DNA from 4 places in the Streptomyces sp. NPDC026246 genome. Region 1 is predicted to be linked to each of the others. Evidence: riboswitches for the same ligand, from Rfam matches in the RefSeq annotation. Region 1 holds a riboswitch; each other region holds the start of a gene.

Region 1 (4,665 bases):
CCTCCGTGATGGTGAAGTCCAGACCGCTGAGCACGGCCGGGCCGTCCTCGTAGGCGAAGGACGCGCCCCGCAGGGCGACGAGGGCGGGCTCGCTCACAGCGGCGGCCTTTCCAGGAGGAAGGTGGCGGCGGCCAGCGCCGCGAGCAGCAGGCAACTGACGGCCGTGAAACGGAGGGAGACGCGCGCTTCGGGGACCAGGACGCGCAGCGTGCCGTCGTAGCCCCGCCCGGCCAGGCCGGCCTGGAGGCGGGAGGCCCGGTCGAAGGCCCGCACGAACGCCGTGGCACCGAGACCGGCCAGGGACCGCCACTCGGCGCGGCGGCCGGTGTGACCGAGCCTGGCCGCCTGCGCCTGCCGGATGCGGCGCACGGAGTCCAGCAGCAGGAAGCTCATCCGGTACGTCACCAGCGCCACGTCCACCACGGGAGCCGGGACCCCCGCGCGCACCAGGCGCGGCAGCAGGTCGGACAGGGGCGTGGTGAAGGCGAACAGCAGTACGCCGAGCGAGGCCGCGGAGGTGCGCAGCATCAACTCCCCGGCCCGCGCCGGACCGTCGGCGGCGAGGGAGACGAACCCGCCCGGCCCGCCGACCTGCACCAGCAGGGTCAGCGCGCCGGTCGCGCAGAAGCCCAGCGGCACCCGGTAGGCCCGCCACAGGCGCCGCCCGGGCACACCGGCCGGACCGAGCAGGACCACGACCGCGGTGACGAGCACCAGGGCCGCGCCCGGCCAGGGCGGCAGGCAGACGGCCAGCACGGTCAGACCCAGCCCGAGCACGGCCTTGTCCACGGGGTGACGGTGGCGCCAGCGGCTGCTGTGCGCCGCCGCGTCGATCGGCAGCACCCGGACTCAGTCCTTCGCGGTGACGGACTCTCCGGCGGCCGGGGGAGCGGCCGCCGCCTCCCGCTCCAGCGCCCGCTGCTCGCCCTGCCGGCGTCCGCGGCGCAGACCGAAGTAGTAGGCCAGGACACCGGCGCCGAGCGCGGCCTGCAGGGAGAACAGGGCCGACTCGATCTCCCCGGACGGCGGTTCGTACAGCGGGGAGAACCACGGCTCGTAGTCGGGCTCGATCTCGGTGATCGCCGTCTCGGCCTCACCGTCGGCGCCCGCGAAGGGCTCCTCCTTGTGGTCGCCGAGGCCGAGCACGAGCGGCAGCACGGCGAGCGCCGCCACGACGAACAGCAGCAGCAGATTGATCTTCGTATTCCGGCTCATCGGGCCACCGCCTCGGTCTCGTCACGCGTCTGCCGGGCGGTGAGCAGCACGCCGAGCCGGGTCAGCTCGCCCTTGCTGGACTGCACCAGCAGCCGCATCACGAGGACCGTCAGCAGTCCCTCGCTCACCGCGAGCGGGATCTGGGTGACCGCGAAGATGGAGCCGAACTTGCCGAGCGCGCCCAGGAAACCGCTGCCCGGGTCGGGGAAGGCGAGCGCCAGCTGCACGCTGGTGACGCAGTAGGTGGACAGGTCGGCGACGAACGCGCCGCAGAACACCGTCACCATCAGCGGCACGTCCAACCGCCGCAGCAGCTTGTACACGGCGTACCCGGCCCAGGGCCCGACGATCGCCATGGAGAAGACGTTGGCGCCCAGCGTGGTCAGACCGCCGTGGGCGAGCAGCAGCGCCTGGAACAGCAGGGTGATGGTGCCGAGCACGGCCATGACGGGCGGCCGGAACAGGATGGCCCCCAGGCCCGTGCCGGTCGGGTGGGAGCAACTGCCCGTGACGGACGGCAGTTTCAGCGCGGACAGGACGAACGTGAAGGCGCCGGAGGCGCCGAGGAGCAGCGTGCTCTCCGGGTGCTCGCGCACCTCACGGGTGAGTGACCGGACCCCGTGGACGACGAACGGCGCCGACGCGACGCCCCAGGCGACCGCGTGCGCCGGAGGAAGGAAACCCTCGGCTATGTGCATGGCTCAGCAGACCCTCTCCAGCACCTCGTGGATGGTTGACGCGCCTTGGCCGGTCTCCTGGCTGACGGGTACCACCGCCCGGACTCCGCCTTCCCGGGTCACAAGGACCCAGTGGCTGCCCGCGAGGGCCGGAGCCGGACTTCCCGATTCACAGTGGCGAGGGCCGCACCGGCATCACACCGGATTTCCCGTTCACCAAGGCCAGGTGACAATAAGGCCCGGATCAGGACGAGCACAACCCGCACCCGGGGGGCGCGCGAGGGGCGCCCCCTCGCACACCGGCGCACCTGGGGCTCCGCCGAGGGAACGCCTGGAGGGTTCAGTCGTCGCCCTCGTCCCCGCCGTCCTCGCCCTCACCGTCCCCTTGCGGCCCGGGCAGTTGCTCCTGCTCCGGCTGCTCCGCCTCCGCCGGTGGCTCGGCGCCCGCGTCCGGTGGGGCTGCGGTGCCCGCGGCAGTCGGAGAGGCGGGAACCTGCTCGGCCGGCGCCGTGCCGGGCGGGGTGACATCGGCCACCGTCCCGGTGGCCGGCGTGGCGGCGGCCGGGCCGGAGTCCGGCCGCGATCCGGACGCCGAGCCGGAACCCGTCCCGGCGGCGGGGGTGCTCGCGGTGGGCGAGGGGCCCGGGTCGGTGCCCTCCGTGGCGGTGTCGTCCGGCGAGAACCACTGCATGCCGATGAGCATCGCGGCGACGAACAGCGCCGCGGCCGCGACCGCGGCGACGGCCTTGGAACGGTTTCCGCTCCCGCCGCCGCGCCGCCCGCCGCGCCCGGGACGCCCCGCCTGCGCCGCGCGGGCCGCGCTGCGGGACCCGGGTGCCGCGGGCAGCGCGTACGTGGTCGGGCTGCTCGTCTCCGCGCCCTGATAGGTGCCGTGAGCGGCCGGCGCGGGCCGGGGCCGGGGCCGTACGGGCGATGACATCTCCGGCAGCGGCTCGGGCAGCCCCCGCCAGGCGCCGCCCGCGAACCACTCGGCCGCCTGCTGCGCGGTGGGCCGGTCCTCGGGCTGCTTGGCCAGCAGGCCCAGCAGGTAGTTCTCGAACGCCGGCGGCAGACCGGAGACGCCCAGCTCGCGGGGCGGCACCGGAACGGCGTCGAGGTGCTGGTGGAGCAGGGCGACGGCGCTGTCCGCCTCGAACGGGGGGCGGCCGCTGAGGAGCTGGTAGAGCACGCAGCCCAGCGAGTACATGTCCGAGGCGGGGCCGGCGGGTTTGCCCAGGGCGCGCTCGGGGGCGAGGTACATCCCCGTACCGACGATCTGGCCGGTGGCGGTGAGCGCGGCGCCGGGGTCGTCGAGGAAGCGCGCGATGCCGAAGTCGCCGATCTTCAGGGTGCCGCGGGCGTCGAGCAGCAGGTTGGCGGGCTTCACGTCCCGGTGCACGATGCCCTGGGCGTGCGCGGCGGCGAGGCCGGCGGAGGCCTGTGCCGCCAGGACGGCCACGCGCTCGGCGGGCAGCGCGCCCGACGTGGCGAGCACCTGGGAGAGACTGTCGCCGTCGACCAGCTCCATCACCAGGTAGAGCCGGTTGTCGAACTCGCCGAAGTCCAGCACGCCGACCACGTGGGGGTGGTTCAGGCGCCCGGCGGTCTGGGCCTCCAGCCGGAACCGCGAGGTCGCCGTGGCGTCGGTGTCCTGGGGCAGCAGCAGCTTGACGGCCACCGCTCTGGCGAGCGTCTCGTCGTACGCGCGCCAGACCTCTCCCATTCCACCGCGCCCGATCTCCACATCCAGCCGGTAGCGGCCCGCTAGCAGCACTCGTCCTCGTCTCACGCTCAGGGGAAGGTCCGTCGCCGCAGGCCGAACTCCCCGCGCATGCGCGGGGATTGCTGAGGGCTGCCGCAGCCGCCCCAGGATACTGGCGCCGCGCGCCCCCGCGGTCCCCCGGCGGCGGGCCCCCTCCACGACGGGGCGGACGGCCCGCCCCGCGCGACCCGCAGAGCCCTGCAGGGCGGGCCGGGCCGGTCCGCCCCACGGCCCGGGCCGCGGCGCCGCGGCGGAAGCCCGCCGCGATCGGCGGCAGCCCGGCGGCCGGAGACCGGCGCAGGCCGAACCGGTCGCCCGGCCCACGGGTCACCGGGGGGGGGGGGCGGGTGCGCGAAGTGTGGTGGCCCCGTCCCGACGGCCCCGGACAGGGAGCAGGCCGCGTGGCCCGTTCAGTCCTCCGACGGTGCGAGCAGTACGAACTCCGCCCCGGCAGGGTCCAGGCAGACGGCCAGCCTGCCGACGCCCTCCATGTTCTGCGGTCCCATCTGCACCTCGCCGCCCTTCTCCGTGACGCGGGCCGCCGCGGCGTCGCAGTCCTCGACCGCGAAGACCGGGTGCCAGTACGGCCGTCCGTCCGTCAGCGTCAGGTCCTGCGCACCCAACTCCATCAGCCCGCCGTGCATCCGGTCCTCCGGCAGGCCCGCCGGCGTGATGAGGGTGTACGTGCCGGCGCCGCCGGGCAGCGGCATGTCGCTGAACTGCCAGTCGAACAGGCCGCCGTAGAACTCCCTGGCCGCCGCCGCGTCGGTCGTGAACAGTTCGACCCAGGACAGCGAGCCCGGCTCGTCCACCAGATCCAGGCCGGCGGTCGTCCCCGGCTGCCAGACGGCGAACTGGCCGCCCAGAGGGTCGCTGTACTGGGCCATGCGGCCCCACTCGTCGAGGTCCATCGGCTCGACCCGGACGGTACCGCCCGCCTGCCGCACGGCCTCGGTCGTGGCGTCCGCGTCGGGCACGCTGTAGTACAGCATCCACGCCGGGCGCGCGCCC
Region 2 (4,665 bases), on a different contig from region 1:
AGGACATGCGCGCACAGGGCCTGGAGCCCACGTCGCAGCTGCTGGACATCGGCTACATCACCGCCGACGACCGGCTCGCCGGTCTGCTCGACATCACCCCGGGCGGACGGGTGCTGCGCATCGAGCGGCTGCGCATGGCCAACGGTGAGCCGATGGCCATCGAGACCACCCACCTGAGCGCCAAGCGCTTCCCCGCGCTGCGCCGGTCGCTGGCCAAGTACACCTCCCTCTACACCGCGCTCGCCGAGGTCTACGACGTCCACCTCGCGGAGGCCGAGGAGACCATCGAGACGTCGCTGGCGACCCCGCGCGAGGCCGGACTGCTCGGCACGGACGTCGGCCTGCCCATGCTGATGCTGTCCCGGCACTCCCTGGACCGGGACGGCCAGCCGGTGGAGTGGGTGCGCTCGGTGTACCGCGGCGACCGGTACAAGTTCGTGGCCCGTCTCAAGCGGCCCCAGGACTGACGCGGCGGCTGCCGGATCCCCGGTTTCTTTTGGGTACCGCATTGCGGACGAGGGGTTCCGCTTGCGCCGCACCCTGACCTAGATTGCCTGCGCAATTGCACAGGTGATCACTGAGGGGACGGAGCCGCCTGATGTCGCAAGCCCCAGAATCCAGTAGAGGTCCGGTGGTGACGCCCGTGCGCGTCGTCATCGGCCTCTGCCTCGTCGCACCCTTCGTGGCCATGCTGTGGGTCGGCTCGTACGCGAAGACCGACCCGGCCTTCATCGGGATCCCGTTCTTCTACTGGTACCAGATGGCGTGGGTGCTGATCTCCACCGCGCTGACGATGATCGCCTACAGACTGTGGCAGCGTGACCAGCGTTCCCGCTCGGCAGCGAAGGGCGGTGCGTCGCGGTGAAGGACGGCGTGAACGGCGTCGCACTCGCCGTCTTCATCTTCTTCTTCCTGCTCGTCACGGTCATGGGCTTCCTGGCCGCGCGCTGGCGCAAGGCCGAGAACGAGCACAGCCTGGACGAGTGGGGCCTGGGCGGCCGCTCGTTCGGCACCTGGGTCACCTGGTTCCTGCTCGGCGGCGACCTGTACACGGCCTACACGTTCGTCGCGGTACCCGCGGCGATCTACGCGGCCGGCGCGGCCGGCTTCTTCGCCGTGCCGTACACGATCCTGGTGTACCCGCTGATCTTCACCTTCCTGCCCCGCCTGTGGTCGGTCTCCCACAAGCACGGGTACGTCACGACCTCCGACTTCGTGCGCGGCCGGTTCGGCTCGAAGGGCCTGTCGCTCGCGGTGGCCGTGACCGGCATCCTGGCGACCATGCCGTACATCGCGCTCCAGCTGGTCGGCATCCAGGCCGTGCTGGACGTGATGGGCGTCGGCGGAGGCGAGGACACCAACTGGTTCATCAAGGACCTGCCGCTGCTGATCGCGTTCGGCGTGCTGGCGGCGTACACGTACTCCTCGGGCCTGCGGGCGCCGGCGCTGATCGCGTTCGTGAAGGACACCCTGATCTACCTCGTCATCGCGGTGGCGATCATCTACATCCCGATCAAGCTGGGCGGCTTCGACGAGATCTTCGCCAAGGCCGGCGAGGCGTACAGCCAGACCAACCCGGCCACGGGCGCGCCGCGCGGTGCGCTGACGCCGCCGGAGGCGGGCCAGTGGACGTACGCCACACTGGCGCTGGGCTCCGCGCTGGCGCTGTTCATGTACCCGCACTCGATCACGGCGACGCTGTCCTCGAAGAGCCGTGAGGTGATCCGCCGCAACACCACGATCCTGCCGCTGTACTCGCTGATGCTGGGCCTGCTCGCGCTGCTCGGCTTCATGGCGATCGCGGCCGGCATCAAGGTGCAGAACGGGCAGCTGGCGATCCCGCAGCTGTTCGAGACGATGTTCCCGGACTGGTTCGCCGGTGTGGCGTTCGCGGCGATCGGCATCGGCGCGCTGGTGCCCGCGGCCATCATGTCCATCGCGGCCGCGAACCTGTTCACCCGCAACATCTACAAGGACTTCATCAAGCCGGACGCCACCCCCGCGCAGGAGACCAAGGTCTCCAAGCTGGTCTCGCTGCTGGTGAAGGTGGGCGCGCTGGTCTTCGTCCTCACCATGGACAAGACGGTCGCCATCAACTTCCAGCTGCTGGGCGGCATCTGGATCCTGCAGACCTTCCCGGCCCTGGTCGGCGGCCTGTTCACCCGCTGGTTCCACCGCTGGGCCCTGCTCGCGGGCTGGGCGGTCGGCATGGTCTACGGCACGCTCGCCGCCTACGGCGTGGCCTCCCCGACGCAGAAGCACTTCGGCGGCTCGTCGAAGGAGATCCCCGGCATCGGCGAGATCGGCTACATCGGCCTCACGGCGTTCGTGCTGAACGTCGTCGTGACGGTCGTCCTGACCTTCGTCCTGAGGGCGGTGAAGGCCCCCGACGGCGTCGACGAGACCAGGCCGGAGGACTACACGGCCGACGCGGGCGACCCGGGGGTCCAGGTGGAGCTTCCGCCGGCCACCGCCGGTTCCTCGCACTGAGCAAAAGGGCGCGGCACGCCGCGACCACCGGCAGCGGGCCGTCGTGACCAGGCGTCACGGCGGCCCGCTGTCCTGTGAAGCCGACGCTCTGACCCCATCGCGACACTACATCTGGGGGTGCCACCCGAGCCCGGCACAAGATGTATGCTCATGCTCGCTGTCGCCGCAGGGGAATCCGGTGCGAATCCGGAACTGTCCCGCAACGGTGTACCCCATGCCCCTCTGCGCGCATGGTGGTCAGTCCGAGGACCTGCCGACAGTGCACCCGGCCGCCGGCCGGTGTGCCCTGACGTCCGGGCCTCGTGGAATGGGCCGGTGGACGCGTGACGCCGTTGCGTCCGTGTGCTGCCCCCTGCCCTCGGCGAGGCTCCGTGCCGAGCGAGGGAGAGCCCCCGTGACCATCGCGCCAGCGGGTCCGGTCGCAGCCGCCGAACAGGAGCAGGACGCTCCCGGTGCCGCGCTGCTGCGGACCCTGACCGAACTGACCGCCGACCTTCCCGACGCCGACCCCGGCCGGGTCGCCGCCGCCGCGCTGCGCGGCCGGTCCGCGCAGGCGGACGAGCGGGAGCTGCGGGACCTGGCGACGGAGTCGGCGGCGGGCCTCATCTCGGAGGACCCGGCCTACTCCCGGCTGGCCGCCCGCCTGCTGACCATCGGCATCCGCGAGGAGGCCGCCTCGCAGGGGGTCACGTCCTTCACCGGGTCCGTCGCGGTCGGTCACCGCGAGGGGCTCATCGCCGACCGCACCGCCGCGTTCGCCGAGCTGCACGCGGACCGGCTCGACGCGCTGGTCGACAGCGCCGCCGACGACCGCTTCGGCTACTTCGGCCTGCGCACGCTGTACAGCCGCTACCTGCTGCGGCACCCGATCACCCGCAGGGTGATCGAGACGCCCCAGTACTTCCTGCTGCGCGTGGCGAGCGGCCTCGCCGAGGACGACTCCGCCCGCGCGGTGGACGAGGTCGCGGCGCTCTACGGGCTCATGAGCCGCCTCGACTACCTGCCCTCCTCCCCCACCCTGTTCAACTCCGGCACCCGGCACCCCCAGATGTCGTCCTGCTACCTGCTCGACTCCCCCCAGGACGAGCTGGACTCGATCTACGACCGCTACCACCAGGTCGCACGCCTGTCGAAGCACGCGGGCGGCATCGGCCTGGCCTACTCCCGCATCCGCGCCCGGGGTTCGCTGATCCGCGGCACCAACGGCCACTCCAACGGCATCGTCCCGTTCCTGAAGACCCTCGACGCCTCGGTCGCCGCCGTGAACCAGGGCGGCCGCCGCAAGGGAGCCGCCGCGGTCTACCTGGAGACCTGGCACGCGGACATCGAGGAGTTCCTGGAGCTGCGGGACAACACCGGCGAGGACGCCCGGCGCACCCACAACCTCAACCTGGCGCACTGGATCCCGGACGAGTTCATGCGCCGCGTGAACACCGACGCGCAGTGGTCGCTGTTCTCCCCCTCGGACGTGCCCGAGCTGGTCGACCTGTGGGGCGAGGAGTTCGACACCGCCTACCGCAGGGCGGAGGCCGCGGGACTGGCCAGGAGGACCCTGCCCGCCCGTGAGCTGTACGGCCGCATGATGCGCACCCTCGCGCAGACCGGCAACGGCTGGATGACCTTCAAGGACGCCGCCAACCGCACCGCCAACCAGACGGCCGAGCCCGGCCACGTCGTGCACTCCTCCAACCTCTGCACGGAGATCCTGGAGGTCACCGACGACGGGGAGACGGCGGTCTGCAACCTCGGCTCGGTGAACCTCGGCGCCTTCGTGACCGGCGGGGACATCGACTGGGAGCGCCTGGACGAGACCGTCCGCACCGCGGTCACCTTCCTCGACCGGGTCGTCGACATCAACTTCTACCCGACCGAGCAGGCGGGCCGCTCCAACGCCCGCTGGCGCCCGGTCGGCCTCGGCGCGATGGGCCTGCAGGACGTCTTCTTCCAGCTGCGCCTGCCCTTCGACTCCCCCGAGGCCAAGGCCCTGTCGACCCGGATCGCCGAGCGCATCATGCTCGCCGCGTACGAGGCGTCGGCCGATCTCGCCGAGCGCAGCGGCCCGCTCCCCGCCTGGGAGAAGACCCGCACCGCCCGGGGTGTCCTGCACCCCGACCACTACGACGTGGCCCGGACGTGGCCCGAGCGCTGGGCCGCCCTGCGCGCGCGCATCGCCAC
Region 3 (4,665 bases), on a different contig from region 1:
CGAACGGTTTCCACGACACCGCGAACGCGATGGCCACGACCATTTCCACGGGCGCCATGAAGCCCAAGGTCGCGGTCGCCATGTCCGCCGTCCTCAACCTGGTCGGCGCCTTCCTCTCCGTGGAAGTCGCCAACACGATCTCCAAAGGCCTCGTCGACGAGGCCGGCATCCGGCCCGAGGTCATCTTCGCCGCCCTGGTCGGCGCGATCCTCTGGAACCTGCTCACGTGGCTGGTCGGCCTGCCGTCCAGTTCCTCGCACGCCCTGATGGGCGGCCTGATCGGCGCCACGATCGCCTCGGCGGGCGCCGGCGCGGTGCACGGCGACGTGCTGGTCACCAAGGTGCTGCTCCCGGCGATCGCCGCGCCGCTGGTCGCGGGCATCGCGGCGATGCTCGGCGCGCGGCTGACCTACAGGCTGGGCAAGCGGGCCGAGGACACGGAGTCCGCCAAGAAGGGCTACCGGGCCGGCCAGATCGCCTCGGCGGGACTGGTCTCCCTGGCGCACGGCACCAACGACGCGCAGAAGACGATGGGCATCATCACCCTCGCCCTGGTCGCCGGCGGCACCCTCGCCCCGGACTCCGACCCGCCCACCTGGGTCATCCTCTCCGCGGGCGTCGCGATCGCGCTCGGCACCTACCTGGGCGGCTGGCGCATCATCCGCACCATGGGCAAGGGCCTGACCGACCTCCAGCCGCAGCAGGGCTTCGCCGCCCAGACCAGCGCGGCCACGGTCATCCTGGCCTCCTCGCACCTCGGCTTCTCCCTGTCCACCACGCACTCCGTCTCCGGCGCCGTGATGGGCGCGGGCCTCGGCCGCAAGGGCGGCGTGGTCCGCTGGTCGACGGCGACGCGGATGTTCGTCGCCTGGGGCCTGACGCTGCCGGCCGCCGCCCTGGTGGGCGCGCTCGCCGAGTACGTCACGGGCCTCGGTGACTGGGGCACCGCCGTGGTGGCCGTCTTCCTGGTCGCCTCCAGCGCGGTCATCTGGAAGATCTCGCGGCGCGAGGTCGTCGACCACACCAACGTCAACGACACCGCGGAGGCGGAGCCGGCCGGCGTGGTGACCACGGCGATGGCCGCGGTGACGCCGCCGCCCGTCGGCCACGTCGCCGAGGAGCCGGTCCCGGCGTTCCCGGCGCAGGCCACCTCCGAGCGGGCCCCCTCCACGACCACCCCGGTCTGATCCTGCCACCGGTAACAAGGAAGAGTCACTGAGATGAAGATCGACTGGGCGGCCCTCGGTTCCGTCTTCGGCGTCAGCCTCGTGGTCACCGTGGCCCTGGTGGGCCTGTTCACCCTCGGCATCACCGGCCTGTCCCGCCGCGAGCGGGCGGCCGCCGAGGGCGGCTCCGCGGGCCTCGCCGTCACCGGCGCCTACGCCTGCTTCGCCGCGTGCGCGGCGGCCGTGGGCTACGGCATCTACCTGATCATGGCCTGACGGCCGCACATCACGAGCGCGTCCAGCCGGGCGGCACGGGACCTCGGGTCCCGTGCCGCCCGGCACGTGTGTGACCGGGGGGATGTGGGCTTCTGCACACTCTCCCCGCGCAGGTCAACGGCAAGTTGACGGTTGTTCGCGGCCGTGGTGGACTGCCGGGGCCAATACGGCGGCAGGAGAGGAAGCCGGTGCGAGTCCGGCGCGGTCCCGCCACTGTCACCGGGGCGCACGCCCCGGGAGCCAGGAACTCTCACCGCCGGTCTCTTCGAACCAGGGCGTGGACACCCTGAGTGAGGACACATCGCCATGCGCGGCTGCCGACCGAGGCCCCACACCCCGCCTGCGACCTCCCCCACGGCCGGCTGAGCCGATGGGTGCCGGTCGCGTCTTCGCGTACGGCGCCGCCGCCGGCCTGATCGGTGACCTGCTGCTCGGCGATCCCCGCCGGGGGCATCCGGTCGCCGCGTTCGGGCGGGCCGCGGGCGCCGTGGAACGGGTGCTGTGGCGGGACCACCGCGGGTGGGGCGCGCTGCACACCGCCGTGTGCGCCGGAGGAGCCGTCGCTCTCGGATGCGCCGCCGCACGCGCCGTGCGGGGCTCCGCCGTCGCCTCCGTCGCCCTGACCGGCGCCGCCACCTGGGCCGTGGTCGGGGGGACGTCGCTGGCGCGGGAGGCCTCGGCGATCGGCCGGGCCCTGGAGGCCGGGGACGTGGAGGCCGCCCGGGCCCGGTTGCCGCACCTGTGCGGACGGGATCCGCAGGCCCTCGACGCCGACGGCATCGCCCGGGCCGTGGTCGAGTCCGTCGCCGAGAACACCTCCGACGCGGTGGTGGGGGCCCTGGTCTGGGGAGCCGCCGGCGGAGTTCCGGGGCTGCTCGGGTTCCGGGCCGTGAACACCCTGGACGCCATGGTCGGGCACAAGTCGGCCCGCCACCGGCGCTACGGCTGGGCCTCGGCCCGGCTGGACGACGTCGCGGGGTGGCCGGGCGCCCGCCTGACCGCCGCGCTCGCGGCCCTGGCCGGCCCGGATCCGCGCGGGGCCGTACGGGCCTGGCGGGCGGACGCCGGGCTGCATCCGAGCCCCAACGCCGGTCCGGTGGAGGCCTCGTTCGCCGGGGCGCTCGGCGTGCGGCTCGGCGGGACGCTGTCGTACGGCGGGCGGGTGGAGCACCGGCCCGTGCTGAACTCCGGGGGGCGTGCCGTCGTCACGGACGACGTGGAACGGGCCGTGCGGCTGTCGCGGCGGGTGAGCTGGCTGGCGCTCGGGGTGTGCGCCGGTGCCCGGCTGCTGACCGGTGCGCGACGGAAGAACAAGGGGAGATGAGCATGCGCGGTGGGCTTCTCGTGGCCGGCACCACCTCCGACGCGGGCAAGAGCGTCGTGACGGCGGGCATCTGCCGGTGGCTGGTGCGCCAGGGCGTGAAGGTCGCGCCCTTCAAGGCGCAGAACATGTCGCTCAACTCCTTCGTGACGAGGGAGGGCGCGGAGATCGGCCGGGCCCAGGCCATGCAGGCGCAGGCCTGCCGGGTCGAGCCGGCCGCGCTGATGAACCCGGTGCTGCTCAAGCCCGGGGGTGAGCAGAGCAGCCAGGTCGTGCTGCTGGGCAAGCCGGTCGGGGAGATGAGCGCGCGCGGCTACCACGGCGGGCGGCAACAGCGGCTGCTCGGGACGGTGCTGGACTGCCTGGAGCAGTTGCGGGGCACGTATGACGCGGTGATCTGCGAGGGGGCCGGGTCGCCCGCCGAGATCAACCTGCGGCGGACCGACATCGTCAACATGGGCATCGCGCGGAACGCCGGGCTGCCCGTGCTCGTCGTCGGCGACATCGACCGGGGCGGTGTCTTCGCCTCGTTCTTCGGGACGGTGGCGCTGCTGTCCCCCCAGGACCAGGAGTGCGTCGCCGGGTACCTCGTCAACAAGTTCCGCGGGGACCTCTCCCTGCTGGAACCCGGGCTGGAGATGCTGGAGGGCCTCACCGGGCGGCGGACGTACGGTGTGCTGCCGTTCCGGCACGGGCTGGGCATCGACGAGGAGGACGGGCTGCGGGTCTCGCTGCGCGGGACCGTGCGCGAGTCGGCCGTCGCGCCGCCCGTCGGCGAGGACGTGCTGCGCGTCGCGGTGTGCGCCGTGCCGCTGATGTCCAACTTCACCGACGTCGACGCGCTGGCCGCCGAACCGGGCGTCGTGGTGCGGTTCGTGGACCGGCCGGAGGAGCTGGCCGACGCCGACCTGGTCGTCGTGCCCGGCACCCGCGGGACCGTCCGCGCGCTGGAGTGGCTGCGCGAGCGGGGACTGGCCGAGGCGCTGGCCCGCCGGGCCGCCGAGCAGCGGCCCGTCCTCGGCGTCTGCGGCGGCTTCCAGATCCTCGGCGAGCACATCGAGGACGACGTCGAGAGCCGGCGCGGGAAGGTCGACGGGCTCGGACTGCTGCCCGTGCGGGTGCGGTTCGCGCGCGAGAAGACCCTCACCCGGCCGGCCGGCGAGGCCCTCGGGGAGCACGTCGAGGGCTACGAGATCCACCACGGGGTCGCCGACGTCCAGGGCGGCACGCCGTTCCTGGACGGCTGCCGGGTCGGCCAGACCTGGGGCACGCACTGGCACGGCTCGCTGGAGTCGGACGGTTTCCGCCGGGCGTTCCTGCGCGAGGTCGCCGCCGCCGCGGGCCGGCGTTTCGTGCCGGCCCCGGACACCTCGTTCGCCGCGCTGCGCGAGGAGCAGCTCGACCGGCTCGGCGACCTGATCGAACAGCACGCGGACACCGACGCGTTGTGGCGGCTCATCGAGTCCGGCCCGCCGAAGGGCCTGCCCTTCGTGCCGCCGGGGGCTCCCGCGTGAGCGGCGCGCCCCGGGCCCCGCGGGCCCAACACCCCGAACGCACAGGCACCTTGGAGGGCGACGACCAGTGACCACCCCGTTTCCGTTCACCGCCGTGGTCGGCCAGGACGATCTGCGGCTCGCGCTGCTGCTGAACGCCGTGTCACCGGCGGTCGGCGGCGTGCTGGTGCGCGGCGAGAAGGGCACCGCCAAGTCGACGGCCGTGCGGGCGTTGTCGGCGCTCATGCCGCAGGTCGACGTCGTCCCCGGCTGCCGCTTCTCCTGCGACCCCGCCTCCCCCGACCCCGCGTGCCCGGACGGACCGCACGCGCCGGGGACCGCCGGTGCGCACCGCCCCGCCCGCATGGTCGAACTGCCCGTCGGCGCCTCCGAGGACCGGCTGGTGGGC
Region 4 (4,665 bases), on a different contig from region 1:
CCAGCAGCACGAGCAGGGCGAGTTTGACGAAGGCGCCGTAGGAGCGGGACCAGGGCGTGTCGGGCCGGCGGGCGGCCACGACGTAGGCGGAGACGGCGATGAGGAGGGCGAGCAGCAGGGGGTTGGTGGTGCGGGTGGCCGCGGTGCCCAGGGCGAGGGCCCACAGCCACCAGGCACCGGGGTGCAGGGTGGCCGGGCGCCCCTGCGGCGGGGTCGTGCTAGCCACGCCGCCGTACCTGCCAGACGGCTGCTCCCCCCAGGATCACCACCACCGCGATGCCGGCGACCAGCCCCAGGGCCGGGCCGTCGCCGGACGTGCCGCCCTCCGCCCCGTCCTCCTTCGACTCGTTCCCGTTCGCCGACGGTTCCGGGCGCTGCGCGACCTGCTCGCCGCAGCCCTTCTCCGGGTAGCCGGCGATGGCGCACAGCAGGGCGTCGCTGCCGTAGCGCAGCGGCCCGGCCACCGCGGCCAGGGCCTCGGCGGTGGTCGCGTCGGGGGAGATCCGGGCGCAGGCCGTTCGCGCGGGCGGCGGACGCTCGCCGTCGGGGGCGTCGGCGGCCGTGCCGAAGTCGAGGACGAGGGCGACGCGCTTGGTGCCCTCCTCGGCGGGCGTCCGCGCGCAGATCGTGTCGAAACGGGCCGCGCCGCGCGGCCGGGCCGCGTCCGCCGAGTCCTCGCTCACCGCGAAGCGGAAGCCCTGCACGTCGCCGTCCGAGGGGCGGGCCGTGGACGGCCCCTGGGTGGCGTACACCCAGCGGTCGCCGTCGCGCTCCCAGAACGACCAGTAGCGGTAGCCGGCGGCCTGCGCCTGACCGGCGCCCGCGAGCGGCAGGAGCGCGGCCACAAGCAACAGCAGGGCCCTGCGGATCACGGCTGCTGCTTCTTCCGGCGGCCGTTGCTGAACAGGAAGCCGATGCCGATGCCCGCGACCAGGCAGACGCCGACGTACCACCAGACGCCGAACACCGAGTCCGAGTCCTTCGAGTCCTGCTCCTCGTTCTCGCCCTGCCCGTCCGCCTTCGCGGCGGCGGCCTGCGGGGCCGGGCCGGTGGCGTTCAGCTGCTTCACCAGGTCGGCGCCGCCGAAGTCGCGCGGGTCCGTGCCCGTCGCGTGCGCGGCGAAGATCAGCTGGGCGTAGGCGGCGGGGCCGTTCTGCCGGGCCCAGGCGGCGGAGTTCTTCTCCAGCCACCGCACGGACTTCCCGGCCTGCCCGGTGTCGCCGTGCGCGGCGAGCGCCACGGCCGCGTCGGCGGTGTTGCCGAAGTCGGGCTGCGGTTCGGCGCCGGGCAGGGCGGACATCAGGTGGTCGCCGTCCGCGGCCAGCGCGGCGGTCAGGTAGCCGGCCCCGTTCGCCGCCGCCTGCCCGGGCGTGCCCGGCTTCGCGCAGTCCGTGCCGGGCTTCTTCTCACCGGCCTTCGCCGCCATGCCCTTGCCGAGCGCGCCGAGCACCCCGGCGGCCGTGGCGTCGGCGTTGGCGAACAGCTTGCCCTTCTTGTCCGGCTGGAACGCGAACGCCCCGTCCTCGTCCCCGCCGCACGGCAGGGCGAGCTTCAGCAGCGCGTCGTACGGCGACTTCCCGCCCTTCTCGACGCGGCCGGGCTGCTCGCCGGCGGCGGCCAGGGCGCCTATGACGACCGACGTCGAGTTGGTGTCGCTGGCGCCGCCGGGCGCGTAGCCCCAGCCGCCGTCCTCGTTCTGGACGGACTTCAGCCAGCCGACGGCCTTGCGGGTGACCTCGTCGTGCCCGCCGAGCGCGGCCAGGGCCTGCACGGCGGCGGAGGTGGCGTTGGTGTCGACCATCGTCCTGCCGTCGCACGCGGCGGCCGGGTCGGCGCGGTAGGCGGCGAAGGCGCCGTCCGCGCACTGCTGGCGCACCAGCCACCGCACCGAGCCGGCCGCGGGCTTCACCCCCACGGTGTCCTGCGCGAGCAGCGCGAGCGACTGGCGCCAGACACCGTCGTACTTCGGGTCCTTGTCGCCGTGGAGGGCGGACGGGAGCGCCGGGGACGGCGAGGGGGACGGGTCGGCGGCGGCCGGGGTGGCGGCGCCGATCACGGCGACGGCGGCCAGGACCGCGGCGCTGCGGCGGACGTTCATGATCGGCGGGTGCCTCTCCCTTGGGGGAGCCGGGCGGCACGGGACACCCCGGCGGCTCGGCTCCGTATACCTCGACGGTGCCGTGCACCGGCGGACTGCCGGGCACGCGAGCCGGTCACGAACCGTACGCGGCGATCCGGCTCACCGCCCCGGGGCGGCTCACGGTTGCGGGTCAGCGCCGGAATTGCACCGGCTTCCCCACGTACGGTGTGATGACGACCCGCTTACTGTACCCGCCCGTCAAAAGCGCCCCGCGGGGCGACGGACGTGGGGGCTCGCGTCAGGAGCGGCCCGGAGGCGCCGGGTCGATCAGGCGGCAGACCGTCTCGATGTCGACCCGGACCTGGGCGATGGACGCGCGGCCCGACAGCCAGGTGATCAGCGCCGAGTGCCAGGTGTGCTCGATGACGCGGACCACGCCGAGCTGCTCGGGCGTCGGATCCTCCTGGCCCATCGCGTCCAGGATGATCGCCGTGGTCTGCCGGGACACCTGGTCGACCTCGGGGCTCACGCTGCGGTCGGCGAAGGTGAGGGCCCGCACCATCGCGTCGGCCAGCTGCGGTTCGCGCTGGAGCGCGCGGAAGGCCCGCATCAGCGTCTCGGCGACCCGCTCGGCCGCCGTCTCGCCCCGCGGCGGCCTCTTCCGCAGCGTGCCGTGCATGTGCTCCAACTGGTCCTGCATCGTGGCGACCAGCAGATGGATCTTGGAGGGGAAGTACCGGTAGAGCGTGCCCAGCGCGACCTGCGAGGACTCCGCGACCTCCCGCATCTGGACGGCGTCGAAGCCGCCCCGGACGGCCAGTTGGGCGCTCGCGTGCAGGATGCGCCGGCGGCGGGCCTCCTGCCGCTCCGTCAGGGGCGGGGAGGCGAGGGCCGCGGCTGCTGCCGCGGATTCCGCCTTGGCCACCTTGTTCACCTGAGCGCTCACCTCGGCTCCTGCGGGCATGCGTCGATCCCGTTCCGTGACCGTCCGTGAGGACGGGTGATCACACAGCATGGCACGGCACCGGCCGTGGCGTGAATCACCTGATCCACTGCTCACAGCGCCCCTACCTGCCGGTAGATTCGGAGCCTCCGAACGATCAAGTCTGAAACTTGTTCTAGATTAGCGTCCCGGCGTAATCTCGCGGGACAATGCAGGGAGAAGGGGGCCCAGGGTGACCGCTGAGGCCAGTCAGGACGGGGCCCCGCAGGACCCGGCCGCCGACGGCTTGCGACCGCTCCGCATCGCGCTCCTCACCTACAAAGGAAACCCGTTCTGCGGTGGCCAGGGCGTCTACGTCCGCCACCTCTCGCGGGAACTGGCCCGCCTCGGCCACCGCGTCGAGGTCATCGGCTCCCAGCCCTACCCCGTCCTGGACGAGGGATACGACGGCCTGAGCCTCACCGAGCTGCCCAGCCTCGACCTGTACCGCCAGCCGGACCCCTTCCGCACCCCGGGCCGCGACGAGTACCGCGACTGGATCGACGCCCTCGAGGTCGGCACCATGTGGACCGGCGGCTTCCCCGAGCCCCTGACGTTCTCGCTGCGCGCCCGCCGCCATCTGCGCGCCCGCCGCGGCGCGTTCGACGTCGTGCACGACAACCAGACGCTCGGCTACGGCCTGCTGGGCGACGTCGGCGCACCCCTGGTGACCACCATCCACCACCCCATCACCGTCGACCGGCAGTTGGAGCTGGACGCGGCCGACGGCTTCAAGCGCCGTCTGTCGGTGCGGCGCTGGTACGCCTTCACGCGCATGCAGAAGCGCGTGGCGCGGCGCCTGCCGTCCGTGCTGACCGTCTCCGGCACCTCCCGCCAGGAGATCGTCGACCACCTCGGCGTCCGCCCGGACCGGATCCACGTCGTGCACATCGGCGCCGACACCGACCTGTTCTCGCCCGACCCGTCCGTGCCGGTCGTCCCGGGCCGGATCGTGACCACCTCCAGCGCGGACGTGCCGCTGAAGGGCCTGGTGCACCTCGTCGAGGCGCTGGCCAAGGTGCGCACCGAGCACCCGCAGGCGCATCTCGTCGTCGTCGGCAAGCGCCCCGCCGAGGGCCCCGTCGCCCAGGCCATGGAGCGCTACGGCCTCGACGGCGCCGTCGAGTTCGTCAAGGGCATCTCCGACGCGGAACTCGTCGACCTCGTGCGCTCGGCGCAGGTCGCGTGCGTCCCGTCGCTCTACGAGGGCTTCTCGCTCCCGGCCGCCGAGGCCATGGCGACCGGCACCCCGCTGCTCGCCACCACCGGCGGGGCCATCCCCGAGGTGGCCGGCCGCGACGGGGAGACCTGCCTGGCGGTACCGCCCGGCGACGCGGGCGCGCTGGCCGCCGGACTCGTCCGCCTGCTGGGCGACGCGGACCTGCGGGCCCGCCTCGGCGCCGCCGGACGTGACCGCGTGCTCCGCCACTTCACCTGGGCCAGGGCCGCACAGGGCACGGTGACCCGTTACCGCGAGGCCATCGACCGCACCGGCGCCACCGGCCGCCCCGCTGCGGGCGCCGCCCGGTCCGCCCCGGCCGCGGCCGGGAACAGCGCCGCCACGGGGCCCGTGCCCGCGGCGGCGGCAGATGTAGCAGGCGTC

The links. Region 1 has a riboswitch for cobalamin ahead of ACZ4M5_RS03625 (energy-coupling factor ABC transporter permease). Riboswitches for the same ligand answer to the same signal wherever they lie in the genome.
Region 2: it holds a riboswitch for cobalamin, as region 1 does, so the genes downstream of both, ACZ4M5_RS11000 (ribonucleoside-diphosphate reductase subunit alpha) here and ACZ4M5_RS03625 (energy-coupling factor ABC transporter permease) in region 1, are expected to answer to the same signal.
Region 3: it holds a riboswitch for cobalamin, as region 1 does, so the genes downstream of both, ACZ4M5_RS32900 (cobalamin biosynthesis protein) here and ACZ4M5_RS03625 (energy-coupling factor ABC transporter permease) in region 1, are expected to answer to the same signal.
Region 4: it holds a riboswitch for cobalamin, as region 1 does, so the genes downstream of both, ACZ4M5_RS04800 (prenyltransferase/squalene oxidase repeat-containing protein) here and ACZ4M5_RS03625 (energy-coupling factor ABC transporter permease) in region 1, are expected to answer to the same signal.

What each region holds. Positions count from the first base shown of each region.
Region 1 is NZ_JBVHPJ010000001.1:836,539-841,203, forward strand. It holds gene ACZ4M5_RS03610 (energy-coupling factor ABC transporter ATP-binding protein) at 1-97, opposite strand, end outside; gene cbiQ (cobalt ECF transporter T component CbiQ) at 94-843, opposite strand; gene ACZ4M5_RS03620 (energy-coupling factor ABC transporter substrate-binding protein) at 850-1,215, opposite strand; gene ACZ4M5_RS03625 (energy-coupling factor ABC transporter permease) at 1,212-1,913, opposite strand; cobalamin riboswitch at 1,944-2,128, opposite strand; gene ACZ4M5_RS03630 (serine/threonine-protein kinase) at 2,233-3,681, opposite strand; gene ACZ4M5_RS03635 (VOC family protein) at 4,065-4,665, opposite strand, start outside.
Region 2 is NZ_JBVHPJ010000003.1:615,494-620,158, reverse strand. It holds gene ACZ4M5_RS11015 (GntR family transcriptional regulator) at 1-467, shown strand, start outside; gene ACZ4M5_RS11010 (DUF3311 domain-containing protein) at 599-865, shown strand; gene mctP (monocarboxylate uptake permease MctP) at 862-2,490, shown strand; cobalamin riboswitch at 2,635-2,762, shown strand; gene ACZ4M5_RS11000 (ribonucleoside-diphosphate reductase subunit alpha) at 2,885-4,665, shown strand, end outside.
Region 3 is NZ_JBVHPJ010000020.1:39,261-43,925, reverse strand. It holds gene ACZ4M5_RS32910 (inorganic phosphate transporter) at 1-1,187, shown strand, start outside; gene ACZ4M5_RS32905 (hypothetical protein) at 1,221-1,442, shown strand; cobalamin riboswitch at 1,574-1,711, shown strand; gene ACZ4M5_RS32900 (cobalamin biosynthesis protein) at 1,813-2,766, shown strand; gene ACZ4M5_RS32895 (cobyric acid synthase) at 2,769-4,277, shown strand; gene ACZ4M5_RS32890 (putative cobaltochelatase) at 4,345-4,665, shown strand, end outside.
Region 4 is NZ_JBVHPJ010000002.1:150,918-155,582, reverse strand. It holds gene ACZ4M5_RS04810 (CbiQ family ECF transporter T component) at 1-226, opposite strand, end outside; gene ACZ4M5_RS04805 (SCO2322 family protein) at 219-872, opposite strand; gene ACZ4M5_RS04800 (prenyltransferase/squalene oxidase repeat-containing protein) at 869-2,098, opposite strand; adenosylcobalamin-variant (AdoCbl-variant) riboswitch at 2,220-2,307, opposite strand; gene ACZ4M5_RS04795 (TetR family transcriptional regulator) at 2,379-3,044, opposite strand; gene ACZ4M5_RS04790 (glycosyltransferase family 4 protein) at 3,256-4,665, shown strand, end outside.